2 linked regions of the Marichromatium purpuratum 984 genome follow. The protein of the gene in region 2 binds, or shares a complex with, the protein of the main gene of each other region. Links are inferred from orthologs where the notes say so. Each region holds a gene or a part of one and is shown on either strand. Other genes may lie near its edges.

Region 1 (3,632 bases), 200 kb from region 2 along the record:
CAGCGACTTGCCGCCGCCGGTGGGCATCAGTACCAGCGCATCGTCGCCGTCGAGCAGGCGGTCGATGATCTTGGCCTGGTCGCCGCGGAAGCGCTCGTAGCCGAAGACGCGGTTGAGGATCTGCAGGGGTGTCTCTTGCACCTGGGAACGGACTCCTCGCCGGCCTCGTTGCGCCGGCGTCGTGTGAAGCGGGCCTCGGCTCACCAGCCGCGCGCGAGCAGCGGGGCGAGGAAGCGCCCGGTGTGCGAGCGCGGTTCGGCGGCGATCGCCTCGGGGGTGCCGGTGGCGACGATCTCGCCGCCCTTGTCGCCGCCCTCGGGGCCGAGGTCGATGATCCAGTCGGCGGTCTTGATGACGTCGAGGTTGTGCTCGATCACCACCACGGTGTTGCCCTGGTCGCGCAGCCGGTGGAGCACCTCGAGCAGCTGGCGCACGTCGTGGAAGTGCAGCCCGGTGGTCGGCTCGTCGAGGATGTAGAGGGTGCGGCCACTGGCGCGCTTGGCCAGTTCGCGGCTGAGCTTGACACGCTGCGCCTCGCCGCCGGAGAGGGTGGTGGCGCTCTGGCCGAGCCGGACATAGGCGAGGCCGACATCGACCAGGGTCTGCAGCCGACGCTGGATCAGCGGGATGGCGGCGAAGAACTCCAGCGCCTCGGCGATGGTGAGGTCGAGCACCTCGTCGATGCGCTTGCCCTTGTAGCGGATCTCCAGGGTCTCGCGGTTGTAGCGTCGGCCCTGACAGGTCTCGCACTGGACATAGACGTCGGGGAGGAAGTGCATCTCGACGCGGATCAGCCCGTCGCCCTTGCACGCCTCGCAGCGCCCGCCCTTGACGTTGAAGCTGAAGCGCCCCGGGCCATAGCCCCGGGCGCGGGCCTCGGGGACGTTGGCGAACAGCTCGCGCACCATGTTGAACAGCCCGGTGTAGGTCGCCGGGTTGGAACGCGGGGTGCGCCCGATCGGGCTCTGGTCGATGTCGATGACCTTGTCGAAGTGCTCCAGCCCCTCGATCGCGCCGTGCGGGCGCGGGCGCAGGCTGGCGCCGTTGAAGTGACGCGCGGCGACCGGGTAGAGGGTGTCGTTGATCAGCGTCGACTTGCCCGAGCCCGACACCCCGGTGACGCAGCACAGGGTGCCGACCGGGATGGCGACGTCGACGGCGCGCAGGTTGTTGCCGCGCGCGCCGAGGATGCGCAGCTGGCGCTCGGGGTCGGGGGGCTGGCGTCGGGTCGGGATGGCGATGCGCTCGGCGCCGCTGAGATAGCGTCCGGTGAGCGAGGCGGGATCATCGGCGATCTCTGCGGCGCTGCCCTGGGCGATCACCTGGCCGCCGTGGGCACCGGCGCCGGGGCCGAGGTCGACGACCTGGTCGGCGGCGCGGATCGCATCCTCATCGTGCTCGACTACGATCACCGTGTTGCCGAGGTCGCGCAGATGGGTGAGGGTGCGCAGCAGCCGGGCGTTGTCGCGCTGGTGCAGCCCGATCGAGGGTTCGTCGAGGATATAGAGCACCCCGACCAGCCCGGCACCGATCTGGCTGGCCAGGCGGATGCGCTGGGCCTCGCCGCCGGAGAGGGTGTCGGCGCTGCGCTCGAGGGTGAGATAGTCGAGGCCGACATCGACCAGGAAGCGCAGCCGGGTGGCGATCTCGCCGATCACCTTGGCGCCGATCTCGCCGCGCGCGCCGGTGAGCCTGAGTCCCTCGAAGAAACGCAGCGACTCGCCCACCGGCAGCGCGGTCAGCGCCGGCAGGTTGTGCTCGCCGATGAAGACGTGACGCGCTGCCTGGTTGAGGCGCGAGCCCTGGCAGGCGGGGCAGGGCTGGTGGGAGAGATAGCGCGCCAGCTCCTCGCGCACGGTGTTCGACTCGGTCTCGCGGTAGCGCCGCTCCATGTTGCGGATCACCCCCTCGAAGGGGCGCTCGCGCCCCGGGCCGCGCTCGTTGGGCAGGCGCACGCGAATGCGCGCCTCGCCGCTGCCCAACAGCACCCGCTCGCGCACCGTCTCGGGCAGCTCGCGCCAGGGGGTCTCGACGTCGAAGCCATAGTGCGCGCCGAGCGCGCGGATCAGCCCGAAGTAATAAGCGTTGCGCCGGTCCCAGCCGCGCACCGCGCCGCCGGCGAGGCTCAGCTCGGGGTGGATCACGACCTTGTCGGGGTCGAAGAACTGCTCGATGCCGAGACCGTCGCACTCCGGGCAGGCGCCGGCGGGGTTGTTGAAGGAGAAGGCGCGGGGTTCGAGCTCGGTGATGCTGTAGCCGCAGTGCGGGCAGGCGAAGTTGGCCGAGAAGGTGAGCAACGGCTGATTGGGCGCGTCGAGGGCGACGACGCTGGCGACGCCCTCGGTGAGCGCCAGCGCAGTCTCGAAGGACTCGGCCAGACGGCTGGCGAGGTCGGCGCGCACGCGGAAGCGATCGACCACCAGGGCGATGTCGTGTCGGCGCTTGGCGTCGAGCGCCGGCAGGGCGTCGAGCTCGTGGATGGCACCGTCGATCAGCGCGCGCACGAAGCCCTGGGCGTGCAGCTCGCCGAGCAGGCGCTGGTGGTCGCCCTTGCGGTTGCGTACCACCGGGGCGAGCAGCATCAGCCGCTCGCCCTCGGGGCGGGCGAGCACCTGGTCGACCATCTGACTGACCGTCTGGGCGGCGAGCGCCACGCCGTGGGTGGGGCAGCGCGGCTCGCCGGCGCGGGCGAAGAGCAGGCGCAGATAGTCGTAGATCTCGGTGATGGTGCCGACGGTCGAGCGCGGGTTGTGCGAGGTGGTCTTCTGCTCGATCGAGATTGCCGGCGAGAGCCCCTCGATGTGGTCGACGTCGGGCTTGTCCATCACCGAGAGGAATTGCCGGGCATAGGCCGAGAGCGACTCGACATAGCGCCGCTGACCCTCGGCGTAGAGGGTGTCGAAGGCGAGCGAGGACTTGCCCGAGCCCGACAGCCCGGTGAAGACGATCAGCCGCTCGCGCGGCAGATCGAGGTCGATCCCCTTGAGATTGTGGGTGCGTGCGCCGCGGATGCGGATGGTGTCCATGGGCTGGCCGCAGAGGTCTCGATGTCGATGGCAGGAGGCGCGCTCGCCGCCACGCCGATGGTCCGGCCTGCGCCGGCCCAGGGCAAACTGCTATTATGCGAAGCTTCGCGTACCAGAAGCAAAGGCCAGTGGCCGTGAGCCAGACAGAGACACCGAGCCCGTCCCTCTCACCCACCGAACGGCGCGCTGCCGCCGGACTCGCCGCCATCTTCTCCACCCGGATGCTGGGTCTGTTCATGATCTTGCCGGTGTTCGCGCTCTATGCGCACGAACTCGCCGGCGCCACCCCGCTGATGGTCGGACTGGCGATCGGCGCCTACGGGTTGACCCAGGCGCTGTTGCAGATCCCGCTCGGACTGCTCTCCGACCGCATCGGGCGCAAACCGGTGATCCTCGGTGGCCTGCTGCTGTTCGCCGTGGGCAGCGTGGTGGCGGCGCTGGCCGACGACATCCACTGGGTGATCATCGGTCGGGTGCTGCAGGGCAGCGGCGCGATCGCCGCGGCGATCATTGCGCTGACCGCCGATCTGACTCGCGAGGAGGTGCGCACCAAGGGCATGGCCGCCATCGGCATCAGCGTGGCGCTGTCCTTCGCCGCGGCGCTGG
Region 2 (6,870 bases):
AGCGGATGCCCATCTCGGCGCAGGCGCGAATGACACGCACCGCAATCTCTCCGCGGTTCGCGATCAGTATCTTTCGAAGCATTGGTTAGCCTCAGGAATGGCCGGTTCAGTGGACCGAGTCAGAACGGTGAGGATCGTTCGGCTGCACTTGCTGCTTTGCAGCAATATACCCAAAGGCGGTCTGGGTGCAAAGGATGCACACCGGGACATGGCACCGACGTCACCGAAAGGACGGCGTAGAAGCGATCAATTTCGCTGCACGGCGGCGCAGTTTAGCGCAACTTCATCGAATGCTGTCAATCGTGCCCAAACGCGTCCCGTCCCGTCAGGGGGACACGAATGCACCAAAAAGACCGCACAACAATGGATTGCCCCCGGTTGACGCAAGCGTGATCGCGTCCTAGATTTCAAAAAAACCAACTCGTCTGTTTTATGCATAGCGCCAAGGCCCTCAAGACCCGCGCCCGTATCCTCGAGACCGCCACGGCGCTGTTTCATTCCCATGGCTACCACACCACCGGGATCGATCGCATCATCGCCACGGCCGAGGTCAGCAAGGGCAGCTTCTTCTACCACTTTCGCAACAAGGAGGCGCTCGCCAGCGCCGTGCTCGCGCACGATCTCGACGAGGCCCTGAGCGAGTTCGGTCTAGCCGACGGACGAGCGTCCGAGGGCGAGCCCCGGCACGCGCTGCTCGCCCTGCTCGCGGCGATGGCCGCACGGATGTCACGCCCCGACGCGCAGGGACGGCCGCGCGGCTGCCTGTTCGGCAACCTCGCCGCCGAGCTGAGTCTGGAGCCCGGCCCCCTGCACCAAGAGGTCCGCGCCGCCCTCGAGCGTCTACGCGCACTGATCGCGGAGCTGCTGCGAGGCGCCCAGCAACGGCAAGAGATCATGACGACCGAGCCCCCGGAACGACTCGCCGGGATGATCCTGAGCCTGCTCGAGGGCGCGGCCCTGCTCGACAAGTCAGCACAACGCACCGCAGAACTCCCCCGGGCGCTGCACTTCATCGAGCAACGACTGCTCGACTGAGCCGGAGGATGACAGGGGACGTGACAGCCCCCTAAAAAGACAGACTTGTCTGTTTTCGAGCAATCGCCAGGACCGCAACGCCAGACGAGCGCACCAGGCAGTCCGCCACGGGGGAGGCCTCCCCACCAGGGCCCCATCGGCCCTCCATCATCGATGTCTGCGACAACATGGAGCACGCGATGAAGAGCAAGACGCTGATTCAGGTCGCCATGTCCGAGGAGACCCTGACGCGTGTCAGCACGCGGCTGACCCGGCTCGACGGCGTCGAGACCGTCGAGCACCGACGCGCCGGGCTACTGTTGATCGAGTTCGACCCCGAGCGGGTCGGCCTGCGCCACCTGATCGAGACGGCGCGTACCTGCAGCGATCGCGCCGAGATCGTCGACCTCTAGGGCGACCCGGGTCGGGACCCGTCCTCCCCGACCCGGGTCTTCGCCAGGCCCTATCGGCCGCGACGACCCAACCCGCGCGACAGCCCCGCGACAAGCAGCCCACCGCCAATCAGCCCCAGCGGGGCCGGCAACGGCACCGACTGGACCGGCGGGGTCGCGACCGGCGGAAACAGCGCCTCGGTGCTGACCGCGAAGGCGAACCGGAAGGTGGTCGCCTGTTCCTCGGCGGTACGGAAACCCTGACACCCGGCGCCCAACCCGAGCGCGGCGCACTCTTGCTCGTGCAGGGTGGCCATCGGTGCGACCCCGCCGCTGGCGTCCTGCAACAGCAGGCTCACCAGATACGCATTACCGTCGTAGAGGAAGGGGATGTCCAGGGTCTGCACCGCGAGCAGTCCGAACAGATCCGGACAGGGGTTGGTGCTGTCGCCGGCGCACGCCCCCTGGTTCGCCGTCTCCTTGAAGAAGAGTTCGAAGTCCAGGGTCCGGGTATCGATGCTGGGACCAGTGCTGGGCAGCTCTGGCGTCAGGGTCAGGCTGGTCGCGATACGTCCCCACTCGAGGGTCGAGTAGCGCGACGAGAGCCGGTTGTTCCAGTGGGTCAGGCTGGTGCCGACGCCGATCTCGGCGGCGTCATCGACGCTGCCGTCGACGACCGTCGAGACCGAGCCGATGGCCGGACCGCCGCTGCTCAAGTCATCGGTCACGCCATTACCGATGGTCAAGGCGCTGCGGTTGCGATCCGGATCGGTTGACGGTTGGCGAAAGTCGGGACTGATCGTCGGCGGCCTGCGAAACCAACACTTGATCCCCATGAACCCACAACTGCTGTAGTCGATATAGTCGGCAGCTCCCCAGGACAACTCGCGCTCACCGATCCGGACCTCACCGGTCGAGCCCGAGAATCGAGCATTCACGAATCGTGACTCAGCGCCATACTCCCACTGGGTCACCACCGGTCCGGCGAACGCCTCGCCCAACGTCACCAAGGCCAGGACCGGCATCTTCATCACTATCCGCTTGATCATGCTGACTCAACTCCTTTGTCTTCCCTGCTATCTTCCCTGCGCCGGGGCAGTTCATGATGCGCCGCATCCGGGTGGTCCCTTCTCGCAACGATGACGCACCCCCGGTGCGGGCATATAGGGCACGCTCCATGCCACATAACAGCAACAGACTGAAGACAAAGACATTTCATGAAACGCAATGCGCCATGAGCAAAAAACAACACATAAAGTGTAAACAAAACCGACGATCGGTCCTGTCAGATAGAACGCACTCAACCGCACCGCACCATCTGCAGATCCGCCCCTGCTGTGCGAGAATCCCATGCTTGTCGAAGTGACGAGGACCCGTTCGTGAACCAGGCCACATCCGCCACCCTGCACTCCCCGCTCGAACCACCGCTGCCAAAAGGCGTGAGTGAACGCAGGTGCTGGGGAGGACTGCACGGGGCCGGCGCGGCGCTCGCCATCGCCACTGCCGCCAGCCGTCACCCCGGGCTGGTGCTGGCGTTGGCCGAGGACGTGCAGGCCGCGCGGCGGTTGCAGGCGGAGCTGGGCTTCTTCCTCGCCGGTAGCGCACTCCCGGTGCTCGGCTTCCCCGACTGGGAGACCCTGCCCTACGACGTCTTCTCACCGCTGCCCGAACTGGTCTCCGAGCGGCTGCTGACCCTGCACCGCTTGCCGGGTCTCACCCGCGGCGTGCTGGTGGTGCCGGTGGCGACCCTGCTCCAGCGCCTGCCGCCGCGCGACTATGTCGATGCCCACTCGCTGGTACTCGCCTGCGGCGACCGGCTCGATCTCGACGCCACCCGACTGCGGCTCGAACACGCCGGCTACAGCGGTGTCTCGCAGGTCATGGGACACGGCGAGTACGCGGTACGCGGCTCGCTGCTCGACGTCTTCCCGATGGGCAGCCAGCAACCGTTACGCATCGACCTGTTCGACGACGAGGTCGAGAGCATCCGTCTGTTCGACCCCGAGACCCAGCGCTCGCACGAGCGCATCGAGCAGGTGCGGATGCTGCCGGCGCGCGAGTTCCCCTTCGACGAGCAGGCGATCGTCGGCTTCCGCAGCCGCTATCGCGCCAGCATCGAGGGCGACCCACAGCGCAGTCTGATCTATCGCGAGGTCTCGGAGGGGCGCACACCGGGCGGCATCGAGTCCTATCTGCCGCTGTTCTTCGACGACACCGCCACCCTCTTCGACTATCTGCCCGCCACCACCCTGGCAATCGAACCGGCGAGCGGTCGCGAGGCCGGCGCGGGCTTCCTCGCCAGCGTTGCCGAACGCCATGAGCAGCGTCGCCACGACGCCGAGCGCCCGCTGCTCGCCCCCGAGCAGCTCTATCTCGGCGTCGACGAACTGGCCGCCGCGCTCAACCGCATGCCTGGGGTGAACTACCGCACCGCACCGTTCGACACCCGCCCCAAGGGCTATGCCGGAGTCGACAACTTCGCCACCCTCGATCTGCCCCCACTGGAGCTGCAGGCGCGCGCCGCCGAGCCGGCACGAGCGCTGCAGCGCTTCCTCGCCACCCCGGGGCAGCGGGTGCTGCTGGTAGCCGAGAGCACCGGGCGGCGCGAGCTGCTCGCCGAGCAGCTGCGCGACTTCGGCATCCACGCCAGCCAGGTCGCTGATTGGGGCGCCTTCGTCAACGGCGAGCAACCACTGGCGCTCACCGTCGCCCCGCTCGAGCAGGGGCTGCGGCTCGCCGACCAGGGGCTGGCGCTGATCACCGAGACCCAGATCTATGGCGAGCGGGTACGCCAGGAGCGTCGCCGTCGTGCCCGCGAGCGCGACGGCGACGCGGTGGTGCGCAACCTCACCGAACTGACCGAGGGCGCGCCGGTGGTCCACGAGGAGCACGGCGTCGGGCGCTATCTGGGGCTGCAGACGCTCGAGGTCGGCGGCAGCAGCACCGAGTTCCTCACCCTCGGCTATGCCAAGGGCGACAAGCTCTATGTCCCGGTCAGCTCGCTGCACCTGATCTCGCGCTATACCGGCGCCACCCCCGAGCAGGCACCGCTGCACCGACTCGGCGGCGAACAATGGGAACGGATCAAGCGCAAGGCGGCGCAGAAGGCCTGCGACGTCGCCGCCGAACTGCTCGACGTCTACGCCCGACGCGCCGCCCGTCAGGGCGTGGCCAGTCCCGCGCCCGATACCGACTATGGCGCCTTCGCCGCCGCCTTCCCCTTCGAGGAGACCCCGGACCAGCTGCGCGCGATCGACAGCGTGCTCGCCGACATGGCCGACACCAAGCCGATGGATCGGGTGGTCTGCGGCGATGTCGGCTTCGGCAAGACCGAGGTGGCGATGCGCGCGGCCTTCGTCGCCGCCAACGGTGGGCGCCAGGTGGTGGTGCTGGTGCCGACCACCCTGCTCGCCCAACAGCACTTCGAGAATTTCTCCGACCGCTTCGCCGACTGGCCGATCAGAATCGAGAGCCTGTCGCGCTTTCGCACCGCGCGCGAACAGAAGCAGGTGTTCGCGGGATTGGCCGAGGGCACCATCGACATCGTCGTCGGCACCCACAAGCTGCTCCAGCCAGGTATCGAGTTCCACGACCTGGGGTTGGTGATCGTCGACGAGGAGCACCGCTTCGGAGTGCGCCACAAGGAGCGACTCAAGCAGCTGCGCAGCGAGGTCGATATCCTCACCCTCACCGCCACGCCGATCCCGCGCACCCTCAACATGGCGATGTCGGGGCTGCGCGACCTGTCGATCATCGCCACCCCGCCGGTCGAGCGTCACCCGATCAAGACCTTCGTCAGCCCGTGGAACGACGGCCTGATACAGGAGGCGGTACAACGCGAACTCAAGCGCGGCGGTCAGGTCTACTTCCTCCACAACGAGGTCGAGACCATCGAGAACCAGGCGCAGAAGCTCGAGGCGCTGATCCCGAGCGCGCGTGTCCAGATCGCCCACGGCCAGATGCGCGAGCGCGAACTCGAACGGATCATGCGTGACTTCTACCACCAGCGCTTCAACCTGCTGGTGTGCACCACCATCGTCGAGAGCGGTATCGACGTGCCCAGCGCCAACACCATCGTCATCAACCGCGCCGACAAGCTCGGCCTGGCCCAGCTCCATCAGCTGCGCGGCCGGGTCGGGCGCTCGCACCACCGCGCCTACGCCTATCTGATCACCCCGCCGACCAAGGCGATGACCACGGACGCGGTCAAGCGGCTGGAGGCGATCGAATCGATGGAGGACCTCGGCGCAGGCTTCACCCTCGCGACCCACGACCTTGAGATCCGCGGTGCCGGCGAGCTGCTCGGTGACGAGCAGTCGGGACAGATCGCCGAGGTCGGCTTCTCGCTCTACATGGAGCTGCTCGAGCACGCGGTCGAGGCGCTCAAGGCCGGGCGTACCCCGGAACTCGATCGACCGCTCAGTCACGGCGCCGAGATCGACCTGGGGGTCCCGGCGCTGCTGCCGAGCGACTATCTGCCCGACGTGCACGCCCGACTGGTGATGTACAAACGCATCGCCAGCGCCACCAGCAAGGAAGCGCTGCGGGAACTACAGGTGGAGATGATCGACCGTTTCGGGCTGCTGCCCGAACCGGCCAAGCGTTTGCTGGAGATCACCGCACTGAAGCTGCGGGTCCAGCCATGGGGGATCGTCAAGATCGAGGTAGGGATCGGCAGCGGGCGGATCTGCTTCGAGGACAATCCGCGGATCGATCCGGCCCGGCTGATCGGGCTGATCCAGGAGCAGCCCAAGGTCTACCGGCTCGATGGCGGCGACACGCTCAGGTTCTATCGCGAGATGCCCGAACCCGAGCAGCGACTGCGCCAGGTCGAGCAGCTCGTCGAGCGTCTTACCGGCGAGGGCCGTTGAGCGGGCATCAGTCCTGCGACTGACACCCCGGGCAGACGCCGTAGATCACCAGCGAGTGGTCCTGGATACGGAACCCCTTGTCCTCGGCGATCTGCGACTGGCGCTCCTCGATCAGACTGTCGACGAACTCGACCACCTTGCCGCACTTGACGCAGACCAGGTGGTCGTGGTGATCTCCGCTATTGAGTTCGAACACCGACTGCCCGCCCTCGAAATTGCGCCGGCACACCAGTCCGGCGCTCTCGAACTGGGTGAGCACCCGGTAGACGGTCGCCAGACCGACCTCCTCGTCCTGACTCAGCAATTGCTTGTAGACGTCCTCGGCACTGAGATGGCGCTTGCGGCTCTTCTCGAGGATGCCCAATATCTTGACCCGCGGGGCCGTGACCTTGAGGCCCGCACGTTTGATCTGTTGATTTTCCAAAACCGCTCTCCCCGTCTAGCCCGGAGGCGTCGGCGACCGCCCGGACTGCGTTGCTCACGCGCCGCCCGGTGATCGGGATCCGGCGCTGCTGTATCATGCCACGGTTATTCGCACAGTCATCGACGCAAAACAATGCGAAAGATTCTCACGTTTTCGATCCTCGGTTCTT

The links. The genes of interacting proteins can lie anywhere in the genome.
Region 1: the proteins of mfd (region 2) and uvrA are in contact, whole or in part, in a crystal structure (PDB 4DFC), measured with the Escherichia coli proteins. The link is inferred for Marichromatium purpuratum 984 from one-to-one orthologs.

The regions. Positions count from the first base shown.
Region 1 is NZ_CP007031.1:2,790,985-2,794,616, reverse strand. The notes cover bases 1-3,406. They hold uvrA (excinuclease ABC subunit UvrA), read right to left. Parts: upstream 3,027-3,406; coding sequence 201-3,026; downstream 1-200. Other genes in these bases: MARPU_RS12135 (MFS transporter), read left to right, coding at 3,122-3,406; recQ (DNA helicase RecQ), read right to left, coding at 1-141. In the rest of the region: more of MARPU_RS12135, read left to right, coding at 3,407-3,632. UniProt on the Escherichia coli protein: The UvrABC repair system catalyzes the recognition and processing of DNA lesions. UvrA is an ATPase and a DNA-binding protein. A damage recognition complex composed of 2 UvrA and 2 UvrB subunits scans DNA for abnormalities.
Region 2 is NZ_CP007031.1:2,591,769-2,598,638, forward strand. What follows is about bases 2,431-6,477. They hold mfd (transcription-repair coupling factor), read left to right. Parts: upstream 2,431-2,785; coding sequence 2,786-6,277; downstream 6,278-6,477. Other genes in these bases: MARPU_RS11300 (THxN family PEP-CTERM protein), read right to left, coding at 2,431-2,455; fur (ferric iron uptake transcriptional regulator), read right to left, coding at 6,285-6,477. In the rest of the region: MARPU_RS11285 (acetyl-CoA carboxylase biotin carboxylase subunit), read right to left, coding at 1-82; MARPU_RS16765 (TetR/AcrR family transcriptional regulator), read left to right, coding at 433-1,035; MARPU_RS11295 (hypothetical protein), read left to right, coding at 1,215-1,427; more of MARPU_RS11300, read right to left, coding at 1,478-2,430; more of fur, read right to left, coding at 6,478-6,701; MARPU_RS11315 (outer membrane protein assembly factor BamE), read left to right, coding at 6,834-6,870. UniProt on the Escherichia coli protein: Couples transcription and DNA repair by recognizing RNA polymerase (RNAP) stalled at DNA lesions. Mediates ATP-dependent release of RNAP and its truncated transcript from the DNA, and recruitment of nucleotide excision repair machinery to the damaged site.